One region of the Rhizobium sp. ERR 1071 genome, then DNA from elsewhere that is predicted to be linked to it. Evidence: predicted binding sites of a transcription regulator. Region 1 holds the regulator's gene; each other region holds the start of a gene.

Evidence for each region. The regulator LexA, encoded in region 1, represses DNA repair genes until DNA is damaged. The targets are predictions, from matches to a motif close to TGTTCNNNNTGTGTTCNG.
Region 2: a site for LexA is predicted at 5,466-5,483, ahead of FBZ99_RS09000 (ribonuclease T2 family protein). Genes of this name have one in related genera too.
Region 3: a site for LexA is predicted at 2,745-2,762, ahead of FBZ99_RS32735 (ImuA family protein). Genes of this name have one in related genera too.
Region 4: a site for LexA is predicted at 5,308-5,325, ahead of FBZ99_RS13600 (YifB family Mg chelatase-like AAA ATPase). Genes of this name have one in related genera too.

Annotation. Positions count from the first base shown of each region.
Region 1 covers NZ_VITM01000001.1:442,016-449,789, reverse strand. The annotation lists gene lpxB (lipid-A-disaccharide synthase) at 1-989, shown strand, start outside; gene gltA (citrate synthase) at 1,017-2,306, opposite strand; gene FBZ99_RS02235 (ComEC/Rec2 family competence protein) at 2,588-5,065, shown strand; gene lexA (transcriptional repressor LexA) at 5,046-5,768, opposite strand; gene FBZ99_RS02225 (VOC family protein) at 6,188-7,075, shown strand; gene kdsA (3-deoxy-8-phosphooctulonate synthase) at 7,072-7,774, shown strand, end outside.
Region 2 covers NZ_VITM01000002.1:750,295-758,068, forward strand. The annotation lists gene FBZ99_RS08970 (TIGR01244 family sulfur transferase) at 1-74, shown strand, start outside; gene FBZ99_RS08975 (RidA family protein) at 159-503, shown strand; gene FBZ99_RS08980 (thiamine pyrophosphate-binding protein) at 544-2,202, opposite strand; gene FBZ99_RS08985 (CaiB/BaiF CoA transferase family protein) at 2,199-3,401, opposite strand; gene FBZ99_RS08990 (DMT family transporter) at 3,420-4,379, opposite strand; gene FBZ99_RS08995 (alpha/beta hydrolase) at 4,399-5,331, opposite strand; gene FBZ99_RS09000 (ribonuclease T2 family protein) at 5,497-6,243, shown strand; gene ettA (energy-dependent translational throttle protein EttA) at 6,369-7,774, shown strand, end outside.
Region 3 covers NZ_VITM01000024.1:1,680-9,453, forward strand. The annotation lists partial or broken gene FBZ99_RS32725 (error-prone DNA polymerase) at 1-501, opposite strand, end outside; gene FBZ99_RS32730 (Y-family DNA polymerase) at 498-2,012, opposite strand; gene FBZ99_RS32735 (ImuA family protein) at 1,927-2,685, opposite strand; gene FBZ99_RS32740 (SOS response-associated peptidase) at 2,979-3,752, shown strand; gene FBZ99_RS32745 (hypothetical protein) at 3,772-4,122, opposite strand; gene FBZ99_RS32750 (helix-turn-helix domain-containing protein) at 4,307-4,522, shown strand; gene FBZ99_RS32755 (3'-5' exonuclease) at 4,864-5,841, shown strand; gene FBZ99_RS32760 (methyl-accepting chemotaxis protein) at 6,240-7,774, shown strand, end outside.
Region 4 covers NZ_VITM01000003.1:707,629-715,402, reverse strand. The annotation lists gene dnaN (DNA polymerase III subunit beta) at 1-955, opposite strand, end outside; gene rsmI (16S rRNA (cytidine(1402)-2'-O)-methyltransferase) at 1,208-2,116, shown strand; gene FBZ99_RS13620 (YraN family protein) at 2,109-2,489, shown strand; gene FBZ99_RS13615 (endonuclease/exonuclease/phosphatase family protein) at 2,590-3,585, shown strand; gene FBZ99_RS13610 (cupin domain-containing protein) at 3,684-4,187, shown strand; gene gshB (glutathione synthase) at 4,278-5,225, shown strand; gene FBZ99_RS13600 (YifB family Mg chelatase-like AAA ATPase) at 5,417-6,949, shown strand; gene cysK (cysteine synthase A) at 7,051-7,774, opposite strand, start outside.

The DNA of each region.
Region 1 (7,774 bases):
TCATCCAGGTCATCAAGCGATTGCCGAAGCTGCTGGCCCGCATCCGGCAGACGGCGGATGCGATTATTGCTGCAAAGCCGGACGTGCTCGTGATCATCGACAGCCCCGATTTCACGCATCGCGTTGCCAAGCGGGTGCGCAAGGCGTTACCCGATCTGCCTGTTATCGATTACGTCTGCCCCAGCGTCTGGGCGTGGAAAGAATATCGCGCACAGCAGATGCTTGCCTATGTCGACCACGTGCTGGCCGTCTTGCCGTTCGAGCCTGCTGCCATGAAGCGCCTGGGCGGTCCGGTAACCACTTATGTCGGCCACCGCCTGACGGTCGATGCCAATCTTGTGGAGACGCGACGTCAGCGCGCCTTGCGCGGTCTGGCCGGCGCCGATGTGGCGAAGACGATCCTGCTTTTACCCGGATCGCGTGCATCGGAGATCAGGCAACTCCTTCCGGTTTTTGAGCGGGCTACCGAAGAACTTAGCCGGAGAAATGATAATGTTCGTTTTCTGCTGCCGACCGTGCCGCGGCAGGAGGCGGTGGTTCGCTCTTTGACGGCTAATTGGCAGGTCAAGCCGGATATACTCGTCGGCCAGGATGCCAAATGGAGTGCCTTTGCCAAGGCGGATGCCGCCATGGCAGCCTCTGGCACGGTGATCCTGGAGCTGGGGCTTGCGGGCGTTCCCGTAGTCTCGACCTATAAGACTGAATGGCTGGCGAAATTCGTGCTGTCGCGCATCAAGATCTGGACGGCCGCCTTGCCGAACCTCATCGCCGACTATGCCGTTCTGCCTGAGCTCATCAACGATGTTCTGCGGCCGGGCATGCTGGCTCGTTATATGGAGCGCCTGTCGAGCGATACGCCGGAGCGTGCGGCGATGCTTGCTGGCTACGATCTGGTCTGGGAACGGATGCAGACGAAGGAGCCGCCTGGCGACAAGGCTGCGCAGATTGTTCTGGACGTTCTAGCCCATAAAAAAACCGGTCATCTCTGACCGGTTTTTTTGTTTCAATACCGAAGCTTAGCGCTTGGAAACAGGCACATATTCGCGCAGCGGAGCGCCGGTGTAGAGCTGGCGCGGACGGCCGATGCGCTGATGCGGATCCTCGATCATTTCGTTCCACTGAGCGATCCAGCCGACGGTGCGGGCAAGAGCGAACAGAACGGTGAACATGGTCGTGGGGAAGCCGAGAGCCTTCAGCGTGATGCCGGAATAGAAGTCGACGTTCGGATACAGCTTCTTTTCGATGAAATATTCATCGGTCAGAGCGATACGCTCCAGTTCAATCGCGATATCGAGCAGCGGATCGTCCTTGATGCCGAGCTCGCCGAGAACCTCGTGCGCCGTCTTCTGCATGATCTTGGCGCGCGGGTCGTAGTTCTTGTAGACGCGGTGGCCGAAACCCATCAGGCGGAACGGATCGTTCTTGTCCTTGGCGCGGGCGATGAATTCCGGAATGCGGTCGACCGTGCCGATTTCGTTCAGCATGTTCAACGCAGCTTCGTTGGCGCCGCCGTGAGCCGGTCCCCAGAGGCAGGCAATGCCTGCAGCGATACAGGCAAACGGATTGGCGCCGGAAGAGCCTGCCAGACGAACCGTCGACGTCGAAGCATTCTGCTCGTGATCGGCATGCAGAATGAAGATGCGGTCCATGGCGCGGGCAAGCACCGGATTGACGACGTATTCTTCGCAAGGAACCGCAAAGCACATACGCAGGAAGTTCGACGCGTAGTCGAGGTCGTTCTTCGGGTAAACAAAGGGCTGGCCGATATGGTACTTGTACGCCATGGCGGCGAGCGTCGGCATCTTGGCGATCATGCGCAGGCTTGCGACCATGCGCTGGTGCGGATCCGTAATGTCGGTCGAGTCGTGATAAAAGGCGGAAAGCGCGCCAACGCAGCCGCACATGACGGCCATCGGATGTGCGTCGCGGCGGAAGCCGGTGAAGAAGCGCGACATCTGCTCGTGCACCATCGTATGGTGGGTTACGCGATAGTCGAAGTCCTTCTTCTGCGCTGCCGTCGGCAGTTCACCGTAGAGAAGGAGGTAGCAAACTTCGAGGAAATCGCCGTGTTCGGCCAGCTGATCGATCGGATAGCCGCGGTGCAGCAGAACGCCTTCGTCGCCATCGATGTAGGTAATGCTCGACTCGCACGACGCGGTGGAGGTGAAACCAGGATCGTAAGTGAAAGTGGAGGTGTTCTTATAAAGGGCACCAATATCAATGACACTCGGGCCGATGGTTCCGGTCTTGACCGGCAGGTCCACCGTCTTTTCACCCCAAGTTAGTTTCGCGCTTTGTTCCGTCATGCTGATCCTCCAAGATTTGGCGGGATTGACGCCATAAAAAGCGCCAAAAGGTTAAGCGACTACCGACTAGCTATATGATCCCGAGCCTAATGCCAAGTTATCCTAACGCTGAATTGTGCAATGCAGTATCAACTTTTGGGCACTGCAGAAGCGCCTCTAATTATGCTAGGCGGCGAAACCGGCCCAATTGAGCCCTGTTTGCGTCGATTTTGGTTGAATTCATCGCCTGCTAACGGCAAAAATCGCGCAAAAGCTGTAGTTTTGCGTGGGGACGGCGGCGAGTGCCTAATTTGGAGGCATCCGAGCAGCGGAAAGAGGGTGGGGACGTTGCTGCGCTCTCGCAGCCTCGCCCTGTTGTTGCCACGAATATCTTGCCCGCCGAAGTGCCGCGACGGGAACGGACGCAGGACCAGACGCGGCTGACATCCCGGCTATTGCGGGTATCAAGCCGCATTCGGCTTGGCACCTTCGGATTGATCGAAGAGGAGGCGGCCCATGGTCGCGCGGTCCTGCTTGCGCCGATCTATATGGGCCTTGGTGCAATTTTCTGGTTCAAGGCTGGCAGCGATCCGCCTCCACAGGCTGTTCTTGTAGGCCTGTTGGTCTTCACCAGCGGCTTCGCGCTCATGCAGGAGGCAGGCAGGCTGTTTCGCCATCTTCTTTTGGCAGGCATGCTCCTTTGCCTGGGCATGGCGCTGGCGCAATGCGAGAGCTGGCGGGTTTCTACCGTCATGCTCGATTCGGCCGTGACCACGACCGTGACCGGTCAGATCGAACGACGGGAATCCTATGACAATGGACGCTGGCGCTATGTCATCCGCGTCGAGGCAACGGAAAAACCTTCCATTCGCCGCGCGCCGCAGCGGGTTACGATCTTCGTGCGCAAGCAGGCGGAACCGTTCGATTTAGGTGATCGGATCCGGGGTAGGGCGCGCCTGACTCCTCCGGCAGGACCAGCATTGACCGGTCTCAATGATTTCGCCTTCAGTTCTTATTTCAACGGTATCGGTGCGAACGGCTTTGCCTACGGAACACCGGAATTACTGTCGCCATCCGGTGATAACGCGGCCGGCTCCTTATTGGATGCGGCCGATATCTGGCTCGCTGGCCTGCGCAACAGCATAGGCGACAGGATCAGGCAAACCTTGCCGGGAGATACCGGCGCCTTTGCCGCAGCGCTTGTCACCGATGAGAGACGCGCAATCTCCAAGGATACGACCGAAGCGCTGAGAATTGCCGGTCTGACCCATATCATTGCAATTTCCGGTCTGAACATGGCGTTGTCGGCCGGCATTTTCTACATCGGCCTACGCTACTTGTTCAGCCTGTTTCCCGGTGTCGCGCAGGCCTGGCCGACCAAGAAGTTCGCAGCCCTCGGCGCGCTTCTCACTGTAACGGCCTATTATCTCATCTCCGGCTTCGGCGTATCCGCCGAGCGTGCCTTCATCATGATGGCGATCATGCTCGTGGCCGTGCTTTTCGATCGGCCATCGATCAGTCTGCGCAACGTCGCACTTTCTGCCATTGTCATTCTTGTACTGTCGCCGTCGCAAGTGCTCGGCCCGAGCTTCCAGATGTCCTATGCCGCAACGCTGGCGCTGGTGTCGGGCTATTCGCTCTGGAAACGGCGGCGGCATCGTGAAAACATCCTGCCGCGCCTTCGTGTACTAAGTCCGCTATTGTTCGTCACACGTTTCTTCGCAGGCGTGACGTCGACCTCGTTCATCGGTGGCGCATCGACCGCTATCTTCTCGATCGAGCATTTTCACCGGTTGGCGACATATGGGCTCGCCGCCAACCTTGCGGCAATGCCCGTCGTTTCTTTCATCGTTATGCCGTTCGGGATGATGGCGATGCTGCTCATGCCGCTCGGTCTCGACGGGCCTTTCTGGAAAGTCACCGGAGAGGGACTGGAACTCGTTATCATGATCGCAAGAACCGTAGCTGGTTGGGGAGGTGACATTACCTTCGGTCGCCAGCCGGCCTGGCTGATGCCCACATTCATTATCGGCTTCCTGATCATGAGCATATTGCGGACCCGGCTTCGCCATCTGGGCCTGCTATTATCGCTCTTGTCCATGGGCTTGGCGGCATTCGGATCTGGCGTACCGAAACCCGACCTGATGATCTCCGAAGATGGCGTCCTGGTCGCATTGCGCCAGGACGATATACTCGCGACCAATCGCGAGAGACCGCAGGCCTTCATTTTCGAACAATGGCAAAAGGCACTGGTTGCGGCGGACCATCAGCCTCCGACCATGCTCCCGGCTGACAGCCGACTTCCACAAATCGGCAAGGCAGATCGTTATAAGCGATTGAACAGTGAAGAACAGAAGGCGGTCCGTATCGCAATGGAAGAAGCCTTGGACCGCACCATGCAAGGCAGTTTCGCCTGCCAGAAAGGAGCATGGTGCGCGGCCATGCTTGAAAACGGCGCGATATTGGTCACTATCGAAAACGCGGCCTACCTGCCTGCGGCTTGCGACACGGGGAACATTATCGTGACGCCAATCCGGCTACGGCTCGACCATTGCCGTTCCGGAGCGATGCTCATAACCGGTGCGACATTGCGCAAAACCGGCTCCATCGAAATGGTGCTTACCGGAGACAAGCCCATCCTCTCAACCGCATTCGAGAACCCGCAGCGTCCCTGGACCAGGCATCGAACCTACGATTGGCGCACCGGCAAATTCGACGCGCCAATTGCGCCCACGTCACCCGCCATCGACAATTCACCGGTCAGTGATAGCGGCGAATAAGGCCAACGAGCTTGCCTTGGACCTTCACGCGATCCGGTCCGAAGATGCGGGTTTCGTATGCCGGGTTTGCAGCCTCAAGCGCGATGGAAGCACCCTTGCGACGGAAGCGCTTCAGTGTCGCCTCTTCGTCATCGACCAGCGCCACGACGATGTCGCCGGGATTGGCCGTCGTCGAATTGCGGATGATGACCGTATCGCCGTCGAAGATGCCGGCATCGATCATCGAATCCCCACGAACTTCAAGCGCATAATGTTCGCCGGAGCCGAGCATGTCGGCGGGAACAGTGATGTCGTGCGTATTGTTCTGGATGGCAGAAATCGGAACACCGGCAGCGATCCGGCCCATTACGGGCACCGACGCCGAGCCATTGTGATCGTCATTTGCCACCTTCGACGGAGCGGGCGGGGCAACGGGCTGCGGCTTTCCGAGGCTGCCTTCGATAACGCTCGGAGAAAAGCCGCGGCGCTGCTGCAGGCTCGGATTATAGGCGTCGGGAAGCTTGATGACTTCGAGCGCTCTGGCCCGGTTCGGCAGCCGGCGGATAAAGCCCCGCTCCTCCAGCGCCGTGATCAGGCGATGAATACCGGATTTCGATGCCAGATCCAATGCATCCTTCATCTCGTCGAAGGATGGTGGAACACCGGATTCCTTCATGCGTTCGTGAATGAAGAGAAGCAGTTCCTGCTGCTTGCGCGTCAACATCGTCTTGGAACCCCAGAATCAAGAAAAGCTGCGAAACAAATCCAGAACGGACACTATATGTTCCATATGTGTTCCGCAAGTACTTAAATTTCGGTAAAGCCTTGTGAGGTCAGTTAAATAATTGCCATTTGCGAATGGATCGGCTCGGAACATCGGCGCGCTATGTCTCCGTTAACTTACGGAAAAATAAGAAAAATGCCGCTCTACTCGCTTCCGCGACTTTGTCGTTCAGCCCGTGCGCCGAGCATTTGGATGAACGTGCCGCGCGGCTGCATGAGCCAGCCATGGCAGAGAATCAGCAATCACGTTTGCGAGATTGCCTTCGATCCATGTCGTGTGCTCCGGGTGTTCCATGCTTCCATCTTGAATTGCGCGGGGGATGGGCGCAAATCTGCTTCGGCAAGCAAACAGGAGAAGCCATGATTTCGTCTCCGCATCCGCTGGATCATCTCGTGCTGCCGACCGTCGATATCGCTTTGGCACGCGAGCGCCTCGGCAAGCTCGGTTTTACAGTGGCTCCAGATGCGCGCCATCCCTTTGGCACGCAGAATGCCTGCGTCTTCCTTGCCGATAAAACCTATCTCGAACCTCTGGGCGTCGCGTCTGCGGAGCAGTGCGAGAAGAGCATCATGGATGGCAATGTTTTTGTTGCCCGCGATCAAGCCTATCGCTTCCGGGTGGGCGAAAATGGCTTTTCGGCAGTGGTGTTCGGTACGGATGATGCGGTGGCGGATGATAAGCGTTTCAAAGCGGCTGCGATTTCGGCGGGGCGAATGCTGGATTTCTCCCGTCCGATGAAGATGCCGGATGGAACGGAAACCACGGCCGGTTTTCGTCTTGCCTTCGCCGCCGATCTGCGCGCGCCGGATTTTCTCGCTTTCTGCTGTCAGCGCATCAATCCGCTGCCGGCTGACCGCAGTGTGCTCGAGCGTCACGAAAACGGCGTGACTGGTATCGCGCGGGTAGCGCTTTGCGCGCCGAAGCCGGCGGCCTATCGCGGCTTCTTCGAGGAGCTTGTCGGTGGCCCGCGCATTATGGAGCATTCCTTTGGCCTGACGATCAAGGCTGCCAATGCCGATCTGGAGATTTTGACGCCGGAAGGAATGGAGGCATTCTATGATCTACCTGTTCGCACGAATGATCCGGGGCTCAGAGCACGTGCAATCCTTTTCAAAACGCGCGATCTTTCCGTGACATCGTCGCATTTCACTGCTAACGGCGTCACCTATACGCGTAAGAACAATCGTCTATTGGCGAGGTTGGCACCCGGTCAGGGCGCATTGTTCGCCTTTGAGGAGATAATATGAGCACGAATTCGGAAGTCACCGTCGGCGAGGGTGCCTCCAAGGTCCTCTTTTCCAATACTGCAAAGCTGTCGCTGATTGCCGGCCCCTGCCAGATGGAAAGCCGCGACCATGCGTTCATGGTTGCCGGCGTCCTGAAGGAACTCTGCGGCAAGCTGGGCATCGGCCTTGTCTACAAGTCCTCCTTCGACAAGGCGAACCGCACATCGCTGTCAGGCAAGCGTGGCATCGGCCTGGAAAAGGCGCTGGAAGTCTTTGAAGACCTGAAGAAGGAATATGGCTTTCCGGTTCTGACCGATATCCATACGGAAGAGCAGTGCGCCATCGTTTCCAAGACGGTCGATATCCTGCAGATCCCTGCTTTTCTGTCGCGCCAGACCGATCTTTTGGTTGCAGCCGCCAAGACCGGCCGCGTGGTCAACGTCAAGAAAGGCCAGTTCTTGGCGCCGTGGGACATGAAGAACGTGCTTGCCAAGCTGAACGACAGCGGCAACCCGAATATTCTTCTCTGCGAGCGCGGTGCCTCCTTCGGCTACAACACGCTGGTCTCGGATATGCGCTCGCTGCCGATCATGGCGGCGATGGGCGCGCCCGTCATCTTCGATGCGACCCATTCCGTGCAGCAGCCTGGCGGGCAGGGCGGCTCGACCGGCGGCGACCGCCGCTTCGTCGAGACGCTGGCGCGCGCGGCCGTCGCTGTCG
Region 2 (7,774 bases), on a different contig from region 1:
CGATGCTTGGCTACTGCCGCTCGGGCGCACGCTCGACGGCGATCTATCAGAAGACGCATCACATTCGCGGCTGAACGGGTCCTTCCCCGGCCTTTTGATTGAGGGCAGACCCTGGGTCATGCCTTTTACCTATCGAAGAACAACACCAGGAGAAAACCATGAGCATCAAGCGCATCGACGTTGGCGCCCGCATGAGCGGCGCTGTCATCCATGGCAACACCGTCTATCTCGCCGGTCAGGTTGGTGAAGGCGAAAGCGTCACCGATCAGTGCAAGTCGGCACTCGCCGAAGTCGACCGCCTGCTGGGTGCTGCCGGCACCAACAAGTCGAAGATCCTGCAGACGCTCATCTACCTCTCCGACATTTCCTACTTCGCCGAAATGAACGCCGCCTGGGAAGCATGGGTCGATCCGGCCAACACGCCGGCCCGTGCGACCAGCGAAGCTAAGCTCGCAGCGCCGAAGTACAAGGTCGAATTCATCGTAACGGCAGCACTCGACTAAGTCGGGCCGGCGTATTTTTGAAAGGCCGGTGGGCTCGCGCTCATCGGCCTTTTGTTTGCGCAATTTCCGTCAGGGTGCGGGAGGGCGTGATCGCTTCCGGGTCGAGCGCGATCTCGATGATGGCCGGTTTGCCGCTGGCGCGCGCCCGCTCGAAGGCCGGGCCAAACTCTTCCGTCGCTTTCACCGTCTCGCCGTGGCCGCCATAGGCGCGGGCAAGGGCCGCGAAATCAGGATTGTCGAGTGTCGTGGCGCTGACACGGCCGGGATATTCCCGCTCTTGATGCATGCGGATGGTGCCGTACATGCCATTATTGATGACCAGGGCGATCAGTGGGAGGCCGTATTGAACGGCGGTCGCAAATTCCTGGCCATGCATCATGAAACAGCCGTCGCCGGCAAAGCAGATCACTTCGCGCTCGGGAAAGAGCTGTTTCGCGGCAACCGCAGCCGGCAGGCCATAGCCCATCGAGCCGGAGGTAGGCGCTGCCTGCGTGTTGAAACGGCGGAAGCGATGGAAGCGGTGCAGCCAGGTCGCGTAGTTGCCGGCACCGTTGGTGAAGATCGCATCATCGGCCGTATTTGCTTCGATCCAGTCCATGATGCGGCCCATATGGACGGCGCCGGGGCACTGTTGCGGTGTCTTTGACCAGGCAAGATAGGCCGCGTGCATGTGTTCCGTACGCTCGGCCCATGGTGTCGCGGTTGGCGCATCGAGCTCCGCGAGAGCCTCAACGAAATCCGCCGGGCTGGCACAGATCGCCAGGTCCGGACGATAGACGCGGCCAAGTTCCGAGGGATCGGCATGGACGTGGACAAGCTGCTGGCGCGGGTAGGGGATATCGACCAGTGTGTAGCCGGAGGACGGCATTTCGGAGAGGCGGCCGCCGAGAAGAATCAGTAGGTCCGCTTCCTTGATTTCCCTTGCCAGCGCTGGATTGATGCCGATGCCGACATCCCCGGCATAATTGGGATGCAGATGATCGAACAGCATCTGCCGCCGGAAGGAGCAACCGACCGGCAGTTTGAAACGCTCCGCGAATTGCTTGATGCCGGCAACCGCTTCCTCGTTCCAGCGCGTGCCGCCGAGAATGACCATCGGTCGCTGCGCAGTCGCAAGGCGCTGGCGGAGATCGGCAAGCTGGTGGCGGCCCGGATGAGCGGCAACAGGGGCATAGGGCAGCGCTTGCGGCGCGTCGACCTCATCGCGCAGCATGTCCTCGGGCAGGGTCAGCACCACGGGACCGGGGCGACCCGATGTTGCTACAGCGAAGGCGCGGGTGACGAATTCCGGGATGCGGGCGGCATCGTCGATCTCTCCGACCCATTTGGCGAATTCGGTAAAGGCCCTGCGAAACTCCACCTCCTGAAAGGCTTCGCGTTCGCGGGCATCACGCTGGACCTGACCGATGAACAGGATCATCGGGATCGAATCCTGCCGTGCAATATGAAGGCCGGCGGAGGCGTTTGTGGCACCTGGGCCGCGGGTGACCATGCAGATGCCGGGTTCGCCGGTCAATTGGCCCCAAGTATCCGCCATCATTGCCGCGCCGCCCTCCTGGCGGCAAACGAGCACCTTGATATCGCTGTCATGCAGGGCATCGAGCACGGCGAGAAAGCTCTCGCCCGGTACGCAGGAAATGCGCTGCACGCCATTGGCCTTCAAAGCCTCGACGATGAGTTGCCCGCCCGTTCGCTTCATGTCCCCGCCTTTCCCTCCAGTTCGGCCAATTCAGCCAGAACTTCCTCCTGATGTTCGCCGAGGCGCGGGCTTGGCCGCGTATAGACCAACGGCGTTTCCGACAGCACGATCGGCGTGCGCACGCTCGGAATGACGGTGCCGGCGCTATCCTCCAGATCGATCCTCAGGCCGCGTGCCACAATCTGCGGATCGGCGAACATGTCCTCGATCGTATTGATGGCACCGGCCGGAACGGCGTTGGCCGCGCAGGCTTTCAGCAGCTCCGCCTTGTTCCACTTCAGCGTCTCCGCCGAGATGAAAACCCGAACCTCGTTGCGGTTGGCAACGCGGGCCTTGTTCGTCGCATAGCGCTCGTCGTTGGCATGGGTTTCCACTCCGAGAATGGCGCACAGGCGCCGGAACTGTCCATCATTGCCGACAGCAAGGATGAGATAGCCATCGGCGGTGGGCACGACTTCATAGGGTGAGATATTCGGATGAGCGTTGCCGAGCCGTACGGGCGGCTTGCCGGAGATCAGATAGTTCATGTTCTGGTTGGCGAGCACGGCCGATTGCACATCGAGCAGCGCCATGTCGATGAGTTGTCCTTCCCCTGTCTTCAGAGCGTGGATCAGGGCGGCTTCGATTGCCGAGACGGCATAGATGCCGGTAAAGATATCCGCGATCGCAACACCGGCTTTCATCGGCTGTCCGTCCGGTTCGCCTGTGATCGACATGAAGCCGGACATGCCCTGGACGATATAGTCATAGCCGGCGAGACTGGCATAGGGTCCGGTCTGGCCGAAGCCGGTAATCGAACAATAGACGATCCGGGGATTGATCTTCTTCAGGCTTTCATAATCCAGCCCGTACTTTACCAAGCCGCCGAGCTTGAAATTCTCGATCACCACATCCGCCGTCTTCACCAGCCGGCGTACCAGCTCTTGGCCTTCCTGGGTCTTGAGATCGGCGATTACCGAGCGCTTGCCGCGATTGGCGGAGTGATAATAGGCAGCGGAGAGATTTTCGCCATCCTTGCCCTCGACGAAGGGCGGCCCCCATTGGCGGGTGTCGTCGCCGCCGTCGGGATTTTCCACCTTGATGACATCGGCGCCGAGATCGGCCAGCATCTGCCCCGCCCAGGGACCGGCAAGCACGCGGGCAAGCTCAATGACACGAATACCGGAAAGGGGAGGTTTCTTGGTTTTCTGGTCTGTCATGTCTGTCCGCTCTCCCGCTTAGGGCGTGAATGCTGTTTCAGATGTATCGGATACGGGTTTGGAAGCAAAGCGCCGCTCGCGCCAGAGAATATAAAGCCCCGAGCCGATGATGATGAGGATGCCGAGCCATTTGATCGCATCCGGGAAATTGTCGAAGACGAGCCAGCCGAAGATCGTTGCCGAAACGATCTCGAAATACTGCAGCGGCGCGAGCGTCGAAGCTTGTACTGCGCGATAGGCATAGACTGTTAGGATGCCGGAGGCGGCCGCAGTCGCGCCGACGCCGAGCAAATAGAGCATTGCTGTCAGATCTGGAATAACCGGATAAAGGATTACAGATCCCGTCGCCTTGCCGATGCCAAGCAAGATCAGACTGAAGCCTATACCCCATAGTCCCGTTTGGAACTGCAGCGGCCACGCATCTTCGGTGTGGGAGACGACGCGCGTGATCATCACATAAACCGCAACGCAGAGTGCCGTGACGACGGGCAGCAGGGCAACGAAACCGACTTCCTGAAAGCTCGGCTGGATGATCAGCATGGCACCAAGAAAGCCGACTGCGCAGGCCGTGTAACGACGCCAGCCAATGGTTTCCTTGAGGAATATACTGCTGAGGATGGTGAGCATCATCGGCTCGACGAAAAAGATGGCAATGGCATCGGCCACTTCCATGACTTGCAGCGCGGTCACGAACGAGACCATGGACAGCGTTAAAAGGGCGGCGCGGATCGCGTGCACGCCGCTATGGCGCCACGACCATACGCCCCACTGTCCGCGCAAGGCCATCATGGGCAGGGCAAAGAGCGACTGAAAGATGAAGCGTGCAGCGGTGACTTCCGCCGGCGGAATGGTGGTTGCCGCGAGTTTGGAGAAGATATCCATGACCGGCGAGAGGACGACGGATAAAAACATCATCGACAGGCCGAAGGTCAGCTCAGATTGCTGCAATCGGACCGAGGAGCCGCTGGGGGTGTTCATTGCAGAATTTCCTTGAGAATCAGGTCTTTGCTACCGCCGTTCTGCACCAGTCGGCAAAGCGGGAGATAGCTTCCTCGGCACCGATTTCGTTAAGCGTCTCGTGCCGCATGTCGGGATAGATCTCGGTGGTGATACGAGAGAAGCCGGCTTTTTTCAAATGCTTTGCCAGCCAGGAAATCGCTTTCGCATTGTCGGTTGCCGGATCCTTGCCGCCGCCGACGAGATGAATCGGCATATCGCGGCGGAGACGATCGAGATGCGCCTTCTGTGGTGCGCGGAAGGTAAGTTCGAACAGGTCGAGCCAGAGCGAGACCGAGGCATCGAAGCCGCAAAGCGGATCAGCGATATATTTGTCCACCTGCCCAGGAATACGCGAGAGCCAGTCGAAATCCGTGCGACGGTTGCTGATCGATTTACCCCAGGTGCCGAAGGTCAGTTTCGGCAGCGGCCCGCTCGGGACGTCCGATCCCTTGAACATGCGCTCCGTTTTCAAGATGAGCTGGGCGGCGCGGCCGGCGAGTCCCGGATTAAAATTGGAATTCCAGACGGTGACCGCATCGAACTTGTCCGAATGCGTGACGACGGTGTTCAGGCTGATCAATCCACCCATGGAATGCCCGAAAAGGATGATCGGCAGGCCGGGATGGGTACTTGCGGCAAGCTCGCGCATGGCGAGCACATCGGTGATCACCTGTTCGACACCATTTCTCCGGGCAAAGCGGCCGATCGGCGCGTCAGGGGCGGTGGTCTCGCCATGGCCGCGATGATCGTGGGCATAGACATGGAAGCCTTGGCCCGCCATCGCATCGGCAAAGGCCCCGTATCGGCGGGAATGCTCGGCAAGACCGTGCGATATCAGCAGGACGCCGCGAGCATCGGTTGCCGCCGGCAAATGATGGTAGGCAAGGGTAGCGCCCGTCGGACTTTTCAGGCGCTTCGTCTCGGCGAACATATATTCGTTCCTCCCCAGTTGGACGAAAGGTTATCATCCGCCCGATTGCAATGGATAGGTAGTAAAGCTCACAGAAATAAATCTTTCCGAGCGCTGCGATTCAGGATTGCGCCCGCTCGCTCAAACTGCTTATTTGTTCCTATAATGTTCTAGTTGGAGGTACGCATGAAGCAGTGGCTTCGGGTATTTACGGTTGTGCTCGTTTCGGTCGGGGCGGCGGCAAGCGCTATGGCGCAGGAGCATAGCCGTGGACGGACGCGCTTTATCCTGGCGGCAAGCTGGGAGCCGGCATTTTGTCAGACGAACCAGAAGAAGGCGGAATGCCGAAACCAGTCGTCGAACAATCATGACGCGACGAATTTCTCCCTGCATGGTCTCTGGCCGATGCGGCAGGAATATTGCGATGTTTCCGAGGATCTGAAACAGGCGGATCGTGGCCGTGACTGGAAGGACCTGCCGGCGGTACAGCTTTCCCAAGACGTGAAGGTAAAGCTTGACAAGGTAATGCCGGGCACACAGTCGGGCCTGGAAAGGCATGAATGGATCAAGCACGGCACCTGCACGAAGCTGAGTGCGGATCAATATTTCTCCATCGCCGCTGGCCTGATCGCCGAGCTCAATACATCTGCTGTGCGCGATCTCTTCGCGCAAAATATCGGCAAGGAGCTGGATGCCGAGAGCATCAAGGCTGCTTTTGACCAGAGTTTCGGCGAGGGCGCCAATGCCCGCATCAAGATGAGCTGCCGCCGTGTTGGCGATGTCAGGATGATTTCAGAGCTGACCATCGGCCTCTCGGAGGATGCGATCGATCCGCAACAAGGCAGTGAGCTGCGGCTCGCCAAACTGATCCAAGGTGCCGGCAGCACCTCCTTCGGCTGCGACCGGGGCGTGGTGGACGCGGCCGGCTTCTGAGAAAATACGGCTTTTCTGACGCGGATAATGCCCTCGGACGAGGTTTCGCCGTTGCCCGAGGGCAGGGTTTCCCCTACATAGCGGCACAACTCGCAACGCTATTCGTCCGTGGAGCAACCCAAGCTATGGCACGTCAGTTCATTTATCATATGGCCGGTCTGAATAAGTCCTATGGCGCCAAGAAAATTCTCGAGAATATCCATCTCTCCTTCTACCCCGATGCCAAGATCGGTATTCTCGGTCCGAACGGTGCAGGTAAGTCGACCGTGCTACGCATCATGGCCGGCCTCGACAAGGAATATACCGGCGAAGCCTGGCTCGCGGAAGGCGCCACCATCGGCTATCTGCCGCAGGAGCCGCAGCTCGATCCCAACAAGACGGTTTTCGAAAACGTCATGGAAGGCGTTGCCAAGAAAACCGAAATCCTCAATCGCTACAACGAATTGATGATGAACTATTCCGACGAGACGGCGGAAGAGGGCGCTAAGCTCCAGGACATCATCGACAGCCAGAACCTCTGGGATCTGGAAAGCCAGGTGGAAATGGCGATGGACGCATTGCGCTGCCCGCCGCGCGATGCCGAAGTCACCAGCCTTTCCGGCGGTGAGCGCCGCCGTATCGCACTTTGCCGCCTGCTTCTCTCGCAGCCGGACCTGCTGCTGCTCGACGAACCGACCAACCATCTCGACGCTGAGACCATTGCCTGGCTGGAAAAGCACCTGCGCGACTATCCGGGTGCAGTGATGATGATCACCCACGACCGCTACTTCCTCGACAATGTTACCGGCTGGATTCTCGAACTCGACCGCGGCCGCGGCATTCCATACGAAGGCAACTACTCCGCCTATCTGCAGGCCAAGGCCAAGCGCATGCTGCAGGAAGCCCGCGAAGAAGCTGGCCGCCAGAAGGCGATCAGCCGCGAACAGGAATGGATCGCCTCCAGCCCCAAGGCCCGTCAGGCCAAGTCCAAGGCGCGTATCAACGCTTACGAACAGCTGGTCGATGCTGCTGAAAATCAGCGTCCCGGTGATGCGCAGATCATCATTCCGGTCAGCGAGCGTCTCGGCCAGGTGGTGATCGAGATGGAGGGCATCACCAAGGGCTTCGAAGGCCGTACGCTGATCAACGATCTGTCGATCAAGCTGCCGCCCGGCGGCATCGTCGGCATCATCGGCCCGAACGGCGCCGGCAAGACGACCCTGTTCAAGATGATCACCGGCCAGGAAAAGCCGGATTCCGGCTCGATCCGCATCGGCGAGACGGTGCATCTCAGCTATGTCGACCAGAGCCGCGACGCGCTTGATGGCAATAAGACGGTATGGGAGGAAATCTCCGGCGGCGCCGAAATCATCAAGCTCGGCAAGTTCGACATGAACTCGCGCGCCTATTGCGGCGCCTTTAACTTCAAGGGCGGCGACCAGCAGCAGAAGGTCGGCAGTCTCTCTGGCGGCCAGCGCAACCGCGTGCACCTGGCCAAGATGCTGAAGTCCGGCGGCAACGTGCTTCTGCTCGACGAACCGACCAACGACCT
Region 3 (7,774 bases), on a different contig from region 1:
ATTGGAGAGCTCATGCAGCCGCAGCTGATCATTCGGCCGCCGGCGCAGGCAGAGCGACAGATAGGCGCGATCGCCAAAGAGTTCCGCCATTTTTCTGAGCTGCAGGGCACAGGTCTCGTCGGCGAGATCCGGCACGAGGATGCCGATCAGGCCTTCGGCATAAAGAGCAAGGTCTTCGAGATGGAGGATACAGTTGCCCTTGCCGCCCCTGCCCTTGCCAAGCGTCAGAAGCCGCGTCAGCCTGGAATAGGCGGCGCGATCCGTGGGATAAACGAGGATCGACATGCCGTCGGCAAGATCAAGGCGGCAGCCGACCACCAGGCGGAGCCCGGTCGCACGCGAGGCTTCCAATGAACGCACGATACCGGCAAGCGAATTGCGGTCGACGATCCCAAGTGCGGGCATGCGGAGCTCCTTTGCCGTCCGGAACAGCTCGTCGGCCGAGGAGGCACCGCGCAGGAAGGAAAAATGGGTGGTGACCTGCAGCTCGGCGTAGCTCATGCAAAAATCCCGTGGCAAAACCAGCGATGCGAGCCGGTGGCTGGATCGACACCATTGCCAGAGCGGAAGATCCACAGACGCTCACCGGTCTCGTCCTCCACCACGAAATAATCCCTGACCGCATCGAATTCGGAACTCCTGGTCCACCATTCCCCGAATATGCGCTCCGGCCCGTCCGCACGCTTCACGCGCCGGCGCTTGCCGCGCCAGGTGACGGAGACCGGTGGATGATCCGGCAAAAGCGCGATGACGTCGATCAATTCCGGCCGCGCCAGCAGCCGCACCGGACGTGGCCAGTGATGTACCCATGTTTCCGTGACGTCGTCAGCCGCGGCTGCAATCTGCCGGACGCTGCGTTCGGGGACATCGGATGCGACCGGTGCGATGCGATAGACACGCTGCCCGCGATTGCCGAAGGTATCGATCAGTGGCGTGATGTCCTGATCGTTCTCATCGACCAGCGAGGATCGCTGCTGCTCGGCAAGCGGTTCGGTCATGACGGCAATGAGCGTCAGTTTCTCGATGCCGAAGCCTGGCTCGATCTTTTCCGTTCGATCGCGAAACAGCTTTGTCAGCCAGGCGACGTCGCGCGCCGGCTTGGCGGTGCCGGCGCGGATCGCCTGCCTGCTGCCGTCGACCTTCTCGACAATGAGATCGGCGCGACGGACGCCTAGACCTCTGCGCTGCAGCTCTGCGACCAGCCGGACGATGAGGCGGCCGACATATTTGTCGATCGTCTCGGCCACACCGATCGGTTCGGCAAAGGTTCTGACGACCTCGATCCATTCCGGCGCGCGGATCGGGTCGATTGGTTCGGACACACGACCGAACATCTGGTCGAGGCGCCTTCCGATCTCCGGTCCGAAGCGCAGCGCCAACGGCGCCCGCGGCGTTGCCGCCAACTCACCGATGGTCTTGAAGCCGAGGGTGCGAAGACTGGCGACGATCTCCACCGGCAGCCGTAGGTGCGAGATCGGCAGGTGTTCGACGGCGCGCGCGGTCTCTCCAGGCGGGATAATGACGACCTCGCGACGGGTGGCGCGGGCACAGGCATGGGCCGCACCCCACGTGTCGGCGATCGCCGCATGGACGGTCAGCCCCCTCGCCCGGAAGCGGTTGACGATCCCCGTGAGCATTGCAAGCTCGCCACCCTGCAGGTGATCGGCGCCTTCCGTATCCATGACGATGCCATCCGTGCCATCGACGGCGACGATCGGAGAATATTGCGAGAGGGACCAGAGTGCGATCCGCTGGAGTGCCTCGGCATCGCCTGAGGGATCCGCGTCGACGAACTGCAGACCGTGCACCATGGCCTGCGCCTTGGCGGCCGGCATGCCCACACGAATGCCGGCGTCGCGCGCCTTGGCATCGGTTGCCGCTATCCAGCGCTTGGAACCGCTTCTGGCAACCGTGACCAATGGCCGCTCAGGCGATAATTGTGCTCTTTGATCCATCCGCCTGATCCGCTCGATCGGCAGGTCCGGCAGATGGATGGATACGACCCGTGGCATCGCACGCCCTCACGATAAACTCAGCGCACTCACCCGCTTTCACCCTGATCAGCTCCAGCAGCCATCTTGGCCGCCCGACGCCTGGAACCGGCAGTGCTTCCGACGGCAGGAGGCTTACCCGCCATCTCGTCGTCGAGGCCGTCGGCTGCCCGAAATCCGATGCTTCCACCTGCCGGCGCCAGCGCCTGACCACCAGTCCCATCGTGCCGGTTTTTTCTGCCGCCAGCTGCAGGCGCCTCGACGCCACCATCGGCAGGCGGACGATCTCGCCGACGACGGCGCCAAGGCCGCCAAAGGCCAGCGCCTCTTCCATCGATGCGAGAACATCTTCTTGCCCGTCGCCCTCGACGAAGATGACCCGATCGGGATGGAGGCCAGCCTGCGCAAGCACCGGAAAGAATAAGTCCGGCCGCGTCAGGCACCAAACGATCTTGCCTCTTGTGCGCGCCGCAATACCGGCGGCAAAGAGCGCAGCGGCAGCACCATCGACGACCCCTGCCCCGCCGCCTGCGAACTCGTGTACGGCACCGTAGGCCAGACCCCCGCCCGGCAGCACCTCATCGATCTCGGGTACACCGAAGGCCAGACAGCCGCTCCTCTTGCCCGCATTCCCTTCGAGTAACGCGATACGGTCTTTCAGATCGGATATCACCCTGTTACGGGCAACAGTCATCATTCACGGGTCCTTGTGAAGGTCGTGTTGGTATCGACGTGATGTCGGTCAAGTGTATATGTTCACTAAATGTTCCAAGTCGCTTTACGTGTCAAGCAACCCGAAATAGGAATATTATCCCTCTATTTTAGTGGACTTTAAGATTCGCATTGGGAATCATGGAGATGACTTCAAATGTCCAGTGACGGAGCTTTCGAAAAAGTTTCGAAGCCGATCCATTGATAGCCACAAATTGGCATTCCAGCGCTTCGTCGGCTACCATGTCGGCCGGCTTCAAGGGAGATGGAGCGTCGATGTGTAACTTGTACCGCATGGAAGACAAGGACTGGGTGAACAAGTGGGATCAGGATGCCGAGAGCCTGATCAACCTGATGCCGGCCTATCAGATGAACCCGGACCAGATGGGACCGATCGTCCGAAACACGGCCGATGGCAAGAAACAGCTCGTCCATGCCCGCTGGGGACTGCCTTCTCCACCGTTCGTTCTCGTCAAGGCCGCCGAGGCCAAGGCTGAAAAGCTCAGGGCGAAGGGGAAGGAGGTCGATTTCGAGCAGTTGCTGCGCGAACAGGTCGACCGCGGCGTCACCAATGTCCGCAATCTCAAGCTTGCACATTGGCGGCGTTGGTTCGGCGTCGAGAACCGCTGTCTGGTTCCCGTCACCAGCTTTGCCGAGCCGGATCCGGCAAGTCAGGAAGAGGGCGGCAACGTCCCGAACGCCTGGTTTGCGCGCGATGAAACCAAGCCGCTGATGTTCTTTGCCGGTATTCATGTTCCGCAATGGACATCGGTGCGCAAGGTCAAGGATGGGCTAACGACCGATGACCTCTACGGATTTCTGACGACCGATGCGAACAATCTGATCAAGCCGATCCACAAAGCGGCGATGCCGGTCCTGCTGCTGACCAGGGAAGAGACTGACGTCTGGATGAGGGCGCCGTGGGAGGAGGCGAAGGATCTCGCCCGCCCGTTGCCCGATGACGCCCTGACCGTCATCGCCCGAGAGCCCTATGGATCGACGATCGTCACCAAGGAGGGTGAGCTGGTCAGTCTAACAGGCTTGCTGTAACGAACGACGTTTCGACAACTCAATGCAGCGGTGCCTGTTCGGACAACAGGAGTTCCTGCACCGCCGTGTCGATGATTTCCTTCAGCCGGCGCCAGCCGTAGAGGTCACGCTCGCTGACGCGCTCCTCGATCGCGGCAATCATCCAGCCGGCTGCGGCTGTGTCGTCGGCGTTCTTATGGATGTTGAAGTGCGTCAAGCATGCCTCGATCCGCGGGCGAGCCGAACCGCGGTTGCGATCGATCGTCGCTATCAGTGAACGCGCCTCGCGGTAGGTCTTCGCTATATGTTGCTTACCCTCCACTCCGCTCTGGACGATTTTTCTGACGGCAAAGAGCAACGCCATCAGCAAGTCGGCCGTTTCGTCGGGCACCACTTCAAGCACCTCCTCCGTCTTTGGTCGGATCGGCCTTGCGAGGCCGCCGATGCTACCTCTGGTTCGTTCAAGATCACCATTCCTAGTTCTATAATACGTGGTTTTATCAACTGTCAAATGTTGTGTTTCCGCCATGGATGCACGGCAGCGAGTGGCACTCAATCTCAGGCGAATACGGGTAATGCGGGGGATCTCGCAGGACAATCTCGCACTTGAGGCCAATGTCGAGCGCGCCTATGTCGGCTATCTTGAGCGGGGCAATAAGAACCCGACTGTCACGACCCTCGAGAAGATTGCTGAAGCACTGGCTTGCGATATTTCCGAGTTCTTCGTTCCGGTGGCCGACGATCTTGTCACCATGAAACCGCTGAAGAGTGGACGAAAGCCGCGTGGCTGATGTTTACTCCTGCGCGGCAACAAGGATGGCTAACACGAATTCGGTTTGGTTGCTTCAGGTCACCTTCAGCTATCAGTGGTAGGTCTGAACCGTGCGAGACTGGCGCCCCCAATCGAAGTTTCGCATGAGGTTCACAAAGCCTCTCAGCTCTGCCTCACGCCAACGAGGCAGAGCTTCCCCACCTCCGTATGTGTCAGTAGACGTTCACACAGTCCAAGCGAAGCTCTCTCCTGGCCCTTTATACTGAATATCGGTGGGTATCAGGCGCCCGACAGGTTCGAAAGCTTCTCATTTGGCGACCGACGCTCTAAATTTACGTGATCCCTTTCATTGGATGGGCAATGACATCTCAGCTGGACATGTTTTCGGAGAATGCGCAGTCGGCTCGCAGAGCGTCGGTGCGAACCGTGCCCGCTCGACAGGTTGGATCAGCGCCTGACGAAGCCGAGATGGTGCGGATCCTGCAAGCAACCGGGCGCTACCAGATTCTGAAAAAACTCGAGCAGCGTCCGATCGCCGCCATTCCAAGACCAGGCTATCCGCTGCGCGGCGTCATCCTCGATACCGAGACGACAGGGCTCGATGCGAGAAAGGACGAGATCATCGAGATCGGCCTGATCGGCTTCACCTTCAATGAGGACGGCGAGATCGGCGATTTCACCGGCGTCTATGGCGGGCTGCAGCAACCGAGCATTCCGATCCCGGCCGAAGTCACCCGCCTGACCGGCATCACCGACGCCATGGTGCTCGGCCAGTTGATCGACATGCCGGCGGTTCGCGCGCTCATCGAACCGGCCGATCTCATCATTGCTCATAATGCTGGCTTCGATCGGCCCTTTTGCGAGGCCTTCTCCTCGATCTTTGCCCGCAAGGCCTGGGCTTGTTCCAATTCCGAGATCAATTGGAGCGCCAGGGGATATGAGGGAACCAAGCTCGGCTATCTCATCAACCAGAGTGGTTATTTCCATGTCGGTCACCGCGCCGTCGACGACTGCTTTGCGCTGCTGGAGGTGCTGGCGCTCCCTCGGGACGATAATGATCAAACACCCTTTGCCGAGCTTTACGAGGCAAGCCAGCGCTCCCGCGTGCGCATCTTCGCCGAGAACTCACCCTTCGATCTGAAGGATCGTTTGAAAGAGCGCGGCTATCGCTGGTCTGACGGCAGCGATGGACGGTCGAAATCATGGTGGATCGAGATCGCCGAAGAGGCCGTAGAAGAGGAGCTTCGCTTCCTGCGAACCGAGATCTACCGCTGGGAGGATGCAGATCCGCCGGTCCAGCATCTGACGGCATTCGATCGATTCAAGAGCCGAAACTAGTTCGTTTGCTCTTGCACAGGCTGGAGCCACCAAGGTGCGGACGTTATCTCCGAATTTGTTGGCTCGGCTGCCGAGGAACGATCTGCACGAACTGCAATCGCAAAGAAAGAAGATCGCAATAGTCGCGCAGGAGTTACAAAAGACCAGCTGCAGTTAAATACTACCATCAGCGTCATACAACTATGTGGATGTATTTCATTACATTTGTGTAATCTCTTGCGGCATTAATCAATTTGTCAGGCTACAACGCTCTTTTATTGGCACAGCGCCAAGGTGCGATGAGCAGGAAGCTCTCCCTCTGTAATGTCCTCCCTCATCCTAAGCAGGTTATCGCTGGCAAACCTAATCGATTGCATCTCACTAGCGGTCGCCAGCTCTTCACCGAGAGCAAGCACACCATGTCATTTATTCAGAACGCCAAGATCCGCACGAAGGTTCTCTCCATCATCATTCCGATCTGTCTGATTGGGATCGCAGGCGTCCTGGCTGTGTCGAGCCAATACAAAGACACCGCTGCCACCTATTCAAAATTTATCGACAGGGATGAGGCTGCCGCGGTGGAGATGTCGAGGGCAAGCCAGCGGGTGACCGCCCTCAGTTACAATGCCTACCAGATCCTGGTCTATAGTACCAAAGATCCCCAGATGGCTACCTTCTCCCGGGACTATGAGGAAAACAAGAAAGTCCTTCTGCAGCGTTTCGCAAATGTCAAACAGTTGATGCCCGCTGAAGCTAATGCCGTCGACAGACTTACGGCAAAAGCTAACGACATTATTGCCCTCACAGATGCGGCCGTGAAAGCCGGGCTGGTCGATGACAACGATACATCCACCAAGCTCCTGAAGCAGGCCGATCCGCTGATCAATGATGAAGTCTTAGCGGTTCGCGGATGGCTCGATTCATTTAGCAAGAACATAAGTGCAAAGAGCGATAGGCTGGATGAACATGCAAACAGCACCATCGACGAAGCGTTGATCGCGCTCGGCCTTCTCTTTGCTGCGGCCATTGCAATTGCCATCCTCGTATCGGCACGTGGCATTGCCGCCCCCATCGAACGGTTGCGGGCGCGCATGGTATCGCTCGCGAATGGCAATACGGACGAGCCGGTTTCGGGAATCGGGCGCAAGGACGAAGTCGGTCAGATGGCCGCGGCCGTCGCCGTCTTTCGCGACAGTGCCATCGAGCGTCTGCGCCTGGAGCAGGAAGCCAATGCCAATCGCAGCCTCTCCGAACAGGAAAGGCTGGAACGCGAGGCGCAGAAGGCCAAGGATGCCGCCGACACCCAATTTGCCGTCGACAGTCTGGCACAGGGCCTGGGGGAGCTGTCAAACGGCAATCTGACCTATCGCCTGGAACTGTCCTTCGTCGCGCATCTCGACCGTCTGCGGATGGATTTCAACGCCTCGATGGCGAAGGTCGAGGAGACCCTCGTCGCGGTGGGTCAAGGTGGCCAGGCCATTGCCGCCGGTGCCAGCCAGATCCGCTCCGCAGCCGACGACCTCTCCAAGCGCACCGAGCAGCAGGCGGCCTCGATCGAAGAGACAGCGGCAGCACTCGAGGAGATCACCACGACCGTCAAGGATTCCACCCGGCGCGCCGAAGAGGCAAGTTCGCTGGTCGGGCGCGCCCGCATCGGCGCCGAGAAATCCGGTGAAGTCATGCAGGAAGCGATTTCAGCAATGGAGGCGATCTCGAAATCCTCGGGCGAAATTTCCAACATCATCGGCGTCATCGACGATATAGCCTTCCAGACGAACCTGCTGGCGCTCAATGCCGGCGTCGAGGCGGCGCGGGCCGGTGACGCCGGCAAGGGCTTTGCCGTCGTCGCGCAGGAGGTGCGTGAGCTTGCGCAACGCTCTGCCACGGCCGCCAAGGAGATCAAGGCCCTGATTTCCACATCCGGACAACAGGTCGACAGTGGTGTCAATCTCGT
Region 4 (7,774 bases), on a different contig from region 1:
CCATCTCGTAACCGACGGCAACCTCCTCGGTCGCACTGCCCGAATCCGGATTGTTGACGGTCAGCAGCAGCTGGCCGTCAGACAGAGCTAGCTTCACAGCCCGGCCGCGCTCCGAAGAGATCGTCGACACGCGGTCGACGGCCTGGGCGAAGGTCTGGCAATCGACCCGCATTTCCTTGTCATTGTTGGCCGGAATAACGCGCTGATAGTCCGGGAAGGTGCCGTCGATCAGCTTCGAGGTCATGACGATGGAACCGATGGTCAGGCGGATCTTCGCGTCGGAGACTTCGACGGTTACGATCGCATCCGGCGTGTCCACGAGCTTCTGCAGTTCACCCACCGTCTTGCGCGGGATGATGATCCCGGGCATGCCTTCGGAGCCAGAGGGAGCGCTGACATCGGCGCGTGCCAGGCGATGGCCGTCCGTGGCGACGGCCCTGAGCTTCAGGTCGCCGCCGCTTTCGATGGTGTGGAAGAAGATGCCGTTGAGGTAGTAACGCGTCTCCTCCGTGGAGATCGCAAACTGCGTGCGGTCGATGAGCATCTTCAGATCGCTCGCCTTCAGCTTGAAGGAATGGCTGAAGCTGCCGGCAGTGAGATCCGGGAAATCGGATTCCGGCAGGCATTGCAGCGAGAACTTCGAGCGCCCGGAGGCAACCGTCATCGAGCTGCCATCGGTGTTGGTGGCGAGAAGCACTTCCGAGCCGTCGGGGAGCTTGCGCACGATATCATAGAGCAGATGCGCGGGAACCGTGGTGGCGCCGGCCTGTTCGACATTCGCGGGCGTTGCCTCGGTGATTTCGAGGTCAAGGTCGGTCGCCTTCATGTCGAGGTTCGTGCCATCGGCCTTGAGCAGCACGTTGGACAGGATCGGGATCGTGTTGCGACGCTCGACCACGCGATGCACGTGGTTCAGCGACTTCAGGAGGTTCGACCGCTCAATTGTAATACGCATGGATGCTACCGCTTTCGACCGTGACTAGCCGGGCGGCCCGAGGCGCCCGAGCGACATGTTTTCGGACAAGGCCCGAAAGATTGGACAGGCAACTTGGCAGACTTCTCCATCCGAATGCAAGAGGCATAGACGTTTTGCCTAGCGCCAATTCGCCATTTCGACGGCAATGCTCCACAGGAATTGCGCCGCTCTTGCCGTCTGTGCGCACCTCGCCCATAAAGGCTGCTTATCCGAGATGAATTCAGGACCGGCATGAGCGAAGACCAATCAGGCAGCGGAGCGCGCAGTTTCCGCCTGCATAACAATCAGATCCTGGCCCGTCCTCTCGAACCGGCGCTCTATCTGGTCGCCACCCCGATTGGCAATCTCGGCGACATCACGCTGAGGGCACTGGAAACGCTGGCTGGTGCCGATGTGCTCGCCTGCGAGGATACGCGCGTGACGCGCGTCCTGCTCGATCGCTATGGCATCCAGAACAAGCCCTACGCCTACCACGAGCACAACGCCGACGAGGCCGGGCCACGGCTTCTGCAGGCTTTGGAGGCCGGCCGATCTGTCGCGCTGGTCTCCGATGCCGGCACGCCGCTCGTCTCCGATCCTGGCTACCGCCTTGCGGTGCAGGCGATCGAAGCGGGACACAAGGTCGTGCCCATTCCCGGTGCCTCGGCCCCTCTGGCTGCTCTGGTCGGCTCCGGCCTGCCGAACGATGCCTTCTTCTTCGCCGGTTTCCTGCCTGCCAAGGATAAGGGCCGCCGCGACCGTCTGGCCGAACTGGCAGCGGTGCCGGCGACCCTCATCTTCTTTGAATCGCCGCATCGCATTGCCGCCACCCTTGCCGCCGCCGCCGATGTGCTTGGCGGTGAGCGCGCGGGCGCCGTCTGCCGCGAGCTGACGAAGACCTTCGAGGAATTCCGGCGCGGCACATTGTCCGAACTCGCGTCATTCTTTGACGCGGTCGACAATGTGAAGGGCGAGATCGTCTGGCTTGTGGGACCGCCAGCGGAAAGCGTTGCCGCGGAGGCCGATGTCGATGCCATCCTCGCCGATCTCTCAGGGACGATGCCGACAGCCAAGGCCGCGACCGAGGCTGCGCGCCTCACTGGCCTACCGCGAAAGGAGCTGTACCAGCGCCTGCTCGACATGAAGGAGCGCCATGGCTGATACGAAGCCCGGGTCCGGCGAGAAGCTGAAGCGACAACAAGCCTGGCGTCGCGGCCATGTGGCCGAATATCTCGCGGCTGCCTTCCTGATGCTCAAGGGCTATCGTATCCTGGCGATCCGCCACCGCACCAAGCTTGGCGAAATCGATATCGTCGCCCGCAAGGGCGATCTCGCAGTCTTCGTGGAGGTCAAATCGAGGCGAGGGGCGCAGGAGGCGATCGACGCCGTTTCCTTCTCGTCGCAAAATCGCATCCGTGCCGCGAGCGATCTCTGGCTTGCCCGACAGCCGGATTTTGCCCGCCTGTCGCAACGCTATGACATCGTCGCCATGCTGCCCGGCCGCTGGCCGCAGCATTTTCCGGATGCGTTTTGAACACGGCGTTACAGGACCGTCATAAAATCAGCCTATTGCCGGACCGATAAGCGTTTGCGACTTCCGCCGCGCTCACAATGCTATTTCGACAGGCTTCAATATGATCCGCAACATCGTTTCCGCATTCACCGTTCCCTCGCAGGAAGAGCGCGAGAGCTTTATTTCACTCGAAAGGACCGCGGTCGTTCACGCCGAGAAGCTTGCATCGCTCGCCTGCCTGAATGCGGTGCGCGTCGGCGGGGCGGATGCCAAGGTCGAGGTTCTCTCCTTCCCCTTTACCGTCGCAGCCTGGAATCTGGAGCGCTGCCTCTTTCCCGAGGAAAGCGCGGCCAAGCTGCGGGAAACCAGCGCGCCGCTCGTCCTATTGTCGGAGATGGATTATGGCATGGCCCGCACCGAGCAGCGCGACCCGACGGTCATCATAGCTGGCGAACTCAGCATGAATTACGCCTATGGTGTCGAATTCCTCGAACTCAGTCTCGGTTCGGAAATCGAACGCTCCTACTGCAAGGACGATTTCAATGAGAAGGGCTTTCACGGCAACGCCCTGATGGCCTCCATCGCCCTAAAGGATGCCTTCATGATCCGTCTGCCCGGCGAGGCCGTCTGGTTCAATGACAGCAACGAGCAGCCGCGCATTGGCGATCGTTGCGCTGTCGGCGCCATTGTTGAGACAGAAGCTGGTCCCATGATCGCCGTTTCCGTTCATCTCGAAAGTGTCGCAACCGCTGCCTATCGCGAGCGGCAGTTGGCGGCGTTGATCGATGAAGTCGAGGCCTTCGCACCCGGTCTGCCGATCTTGATCGGCGGCGATCTCAACACCGGCAATCACACCGGTGGCGATTATTCGACCGATACCCTATTCGCCATGGCCGAAGGCCGTGGTTTCGAATGCCATGGCGGACCGCTCGATCAGACAAGCACGCGCCCGAGCCTGATCACGCGCTTTCCCGATCGCACCATGAAGCTCGACTGGTTCATCACCCGCGGCTTGAAGATCGGCGAAAGCCACCTTGTTTCCTCCCTGAACGGAGAAGGCAAGCCGCTCTCCGACCACGATATGGTCGTCTGCACAATCGAGGGTTTTTCCGCCTGATCGCTGCAATCGTTAAAATGCGTGCGGTTTCATGAACCGTGCCATTACCGCTTCCATGCGATGAGATCGCAGACGCACATGGAATTTTGGGGGATTGCATGGTCTTGAAACTGATGTTGGCGAGCATGGCGGCCTTTGCCACCCGTGCCGCGCCGATCGTGCTCGCGATGCCGCAGTCGAAGAGCTTCGTGGCGGGCGCCAGCAACGAAATGGAAATGAAGCCATCGCCGATCGAACCCTCCTGGGTTTTGTCGGGTAATCCGGTCGCCCGTATCGCCGAGCACTCGCGGGGGCAGGACGATGCCGCAATGACGGCGCTGTGGGATTGCACCGCGGGCGAGTTCCGCTGGTATTTCGGCTGGGACGAAACGGTGATGATCCTTGAGGGCGAGGTGCATATCACCACGGAAGACGGCGTCGAGCGGACGCTCAGCGCCGGCGATGTCGCTTATTTTGCCGGTGGCACCTGGGCGACATGGCGCATCGATCGCTACCTGCGCAAGGTTGCCTTTCTGCGCAAGCCGTTCCCGAAGCCTCTGACCATGGCTTATCGCCTGCGCAACTTCGTCCGCCAGGGCGGTGCACAAGGCCTTGCTGCCTAAGCGGGCCACTTGAGGGAAGCCATTGAATAGCCGTTGCGTTTGCATGCAGGCCGACCTACATCTGTCCGCAAATCCGAACGAGGGCTGACTATGGCTGGTATCAAGAATGTTGCGGTCCAGATGGACCATGTGAAGAGCATCAACATTGCGGGTGACTCCACCTTCGCCATGAGCCTCGAGGCGCAGAACCGGGGCTACAAGCTCTTCCACTATACGCCGGAGCGGCTCAGCATGCGCGACGGCAAGATCTATGCCTCGGTCGAGCCGATGATCCTGCGCGACGTCAAGGGTGATCATTTCGAGCTCGGCGAGCCGGAGCGCATCGATCTTTCCACCATGGACGTGGTGCTGCTGCGCCAGGACCCGCCATTCGACATGGCCTATATCACCTCGACACATCTGCTCGAGCGCATCCATCCGAAGACGCTCGTCGTCAACGATCCGGCCTGGGTGCGCAATTCGCCGGAAAAGATCTTCGTCACCGAATTCGCCGATCTGATGCCGAAGACGCTCATCACCCGCGATCCGGCTGAAATCCGACGTTTCCGCGATGAAATGGGCGATATCATCCTGAAGCCGCTCTACGGCAATGGCGGCGCCGGCGTCTTCCACTCGACGCGTGACGACCGCAATCTCTCGTCGCTGCTGGAAATGTTCGGCCAGCTCTTCCGTGAGCCCTTCATTGCCCAGCAATACCTGCCTGACGTGCGCAAGGGCGACAAGCGCATCATCCTCGTCGATGGCGAAGCTGTGGGCGCGATCAACCGCGTGCCGGCAGAGCATGACGCCCGTTCCAACATGCATGTCGGCGGCCGCGCCGAAGCCACCGAACTAACAGCGCGCGAACAGGAAATCTGCAAGCGCATTGGACCGGCCCTGAAGGAACGCGGCTTCCTGCTCGTCGGCATCGACGTCATCGGCGACTATATGACCGAAATCAACGTGACGTCGCCGACCGGCATCCGCGAAGTCAAACGTTTCGGCGGCGCCGATATCGCCAGCCTGCTCTGGGACGCGATCGAGGCCAAGCGAGCCTGATCGGCAGTTCCCCGCCACGCTTTCGGCTGAACGATCTAGTCACCCCGCATGTCGTTGATTTCGATATGCGGGGTGAAATTTTTGTTCGTTTATTGTTCTTGTTTCATTCTTTGTCTTATGCCAGATTGCAACCCGAAGTTTGCTGATCGGGGCACGTAACGGCAAACGGGTTCGGCGACAGGGGATAGGGAATGGTAGCGCGCGTCAGTACGGTGGCATTTCAGGGCATTGAGGGCGTACCCGTCGAAGTGCAAGTGATGATCGCGCCGGGCAAGGTGCTGATGCATATCGTCGGTCTGCCGGACAAGGCTGTCGCGGAGAGCCGTGAGAGGGTTCAGGCAGCACTACATGCCTCTGGCCTTGCCTTGCCGCCGAAGAAAGTCACTGTCAATCTTGCACCGGCGGACCTGCCCAAAGAGGGCAGTCATTTCGATCTTGCCATCGCGCTTGGTCTGATGGCGGCGCTCGGCGCGATCCCAGCCGATGCCCTGTCCTCCTACACCGTCATCGGCGAACTCAATCTCGACGGCACGATCGCGCCCGTTGCCGGCGCTCTTCCCGCCGCGATCGCCGCCAATGCCATGGGCAAGGGGCTGATCTGCCCGGCCGAAAGCGGACCGGAAGCGGCCTGGGCCGGCAAGGAGATCGATATTCTGGCGCCGCGCAGCCTGATTGCGCTCGCCAATCATTTCCGCGGTACGCAGGTTCTCTCGCGGCCGGAGCCATCCGTTCGCGCCAATGCCGCCAATCTACCCGATCTTGCCGATATCAAGGGCCAGGAAAGCGCCAAGCGCGCGCTGGAAGTGGCGGCCGCCGGTGGCCATAATCTGCTTTTCGTCGGGCCTCCCGGCTCCGGCAAATCCATGCTCGCCTCGCGCCTGCCGTCGATCCTGCCGCCCTTGTCGACCAACGAGTTGCTGGAGGTGTCGATGATCCATTCGATCGCCGGCCAGCTTTCCGGCGGCAAGCTCTCGGACCGGCGGCCCTATCGCGCACCGCATCATTCCGCCACCATGGCGGCGCTCGTCGGTGGCGGCCTGCGCGCCAGGCCGGGCGAAGTCTCACTCGCCCATCACGGCATTCTGTTCCTCGATGAGCTGCCGGAGTTTTCGCCGCAGGCACTCGATGCGCTGCGCCAGCCACTGGAAACCGGCGAGTGCGTCATTGCCAGAGCAAACCACCGTGTCTCCTATCCGGCCGGCATCCAGCTTGTCGCGGCGATGAACCCCTGCCGCTGTGGCATGGCCGGCGAGCCGGGGCACACTTGCGCCCGAGGACCGCGTTGCGCTTCCGATTATCAGGGCCGCATTTCCGGCCCCTTGCTCGATCGTATCGACATCCGCATCGACGTGCCGGCAGTCTCCGCCGCCGACCTCATCCGGCCGACAGCCTCGGAAAGCAGCGCCGATGTCGCACTCCGCGTTGCACGCGCCCGCGAGCGGCAGCGGGAACGCTTCGAACGAGCCGGCATGAAGGATGTCAGCACCAATGCCCGCTGCTCGACGGCGATGATCGAGACCATCGCCGAGCCGGATGCCGCCGGCCTGCAATTGCTGCGCGATGCGGCCGAGAAGATGAAATTCTCCGCCCGCGGCTATCATCGCATTCTCAAGGTGGCGCGCACTCTCGCCGATCTCGACGACAAGCCGACCGTCGGGCGCATCCATCTCGCCGAAGCCATCTCCTATCGCATCGCCGGAGAGCGGCTGACCGCGCATGCCTGACAATGCGGGACTCTACAGCATCTGATCGTCTCCAGCCGGCCTAATGAAAAAAGGGGTGCCGAAACCCCCCTTTTTCCAAATCAAGATGGCGAATGGCTTTGTCAGCCACCGAGACCCTCGAAGAGCGCCGTCGAGAGATAGCGCTCGGCGAAGGACGGGATGACGACGACGATAGTCTTGCCTTCGTTTTCGGGACGCTGGCCGATCTTGATAGCCGCCGTAAGCGCCGCGCCGGAGGAAATGCCGACCGGCACGCCTTCGAGCTTGGCGACGAGCCGCGCCTGCTGGAACGCCTCGTCATTGCTGACGGTCACTACCTCGTCATAGACATGCGTATCGAGAACTTTTGGTGCGAAGCCGGCGCCGATGCCCTGGATCTTGTGTGGGCCGGGATTGCCGCCGGACAGAACTGGCGAATCCGCCGGCTCGACGGCGATGACCTTGATGTCGGGCTTGCGTGCTTTCAGCACCTGGCCGACGCCGGTGATCGTGCCGCCGGTGCCGATACCGGAAACGAAGATATCGACCTTGCCTTCGGTGTCGTTCCAGATTTCTTCGGCCGTCGTCTTACGATGGATTTCCGGATTGGCCGGATTTTCGAACTGCTGCGGAATAATCGCATCCGGCAGCGACGCGGCCAGCTCTTCGGCCTTGGCGATCGCGCCCTTCATGCCCTTCGGTCCCTCAGTCAGCACCAGCTCGGCGCCAAGCAGCGCCAGCATCTTGCGACGCTCGATCGACATGGTTTCCGGCATGGTGAGGATCAGCCTATAGCCCTTGGCGGCAGCGGCAAAGGCGAGCGCAATGCCCGTGTTGCCCGAGGTC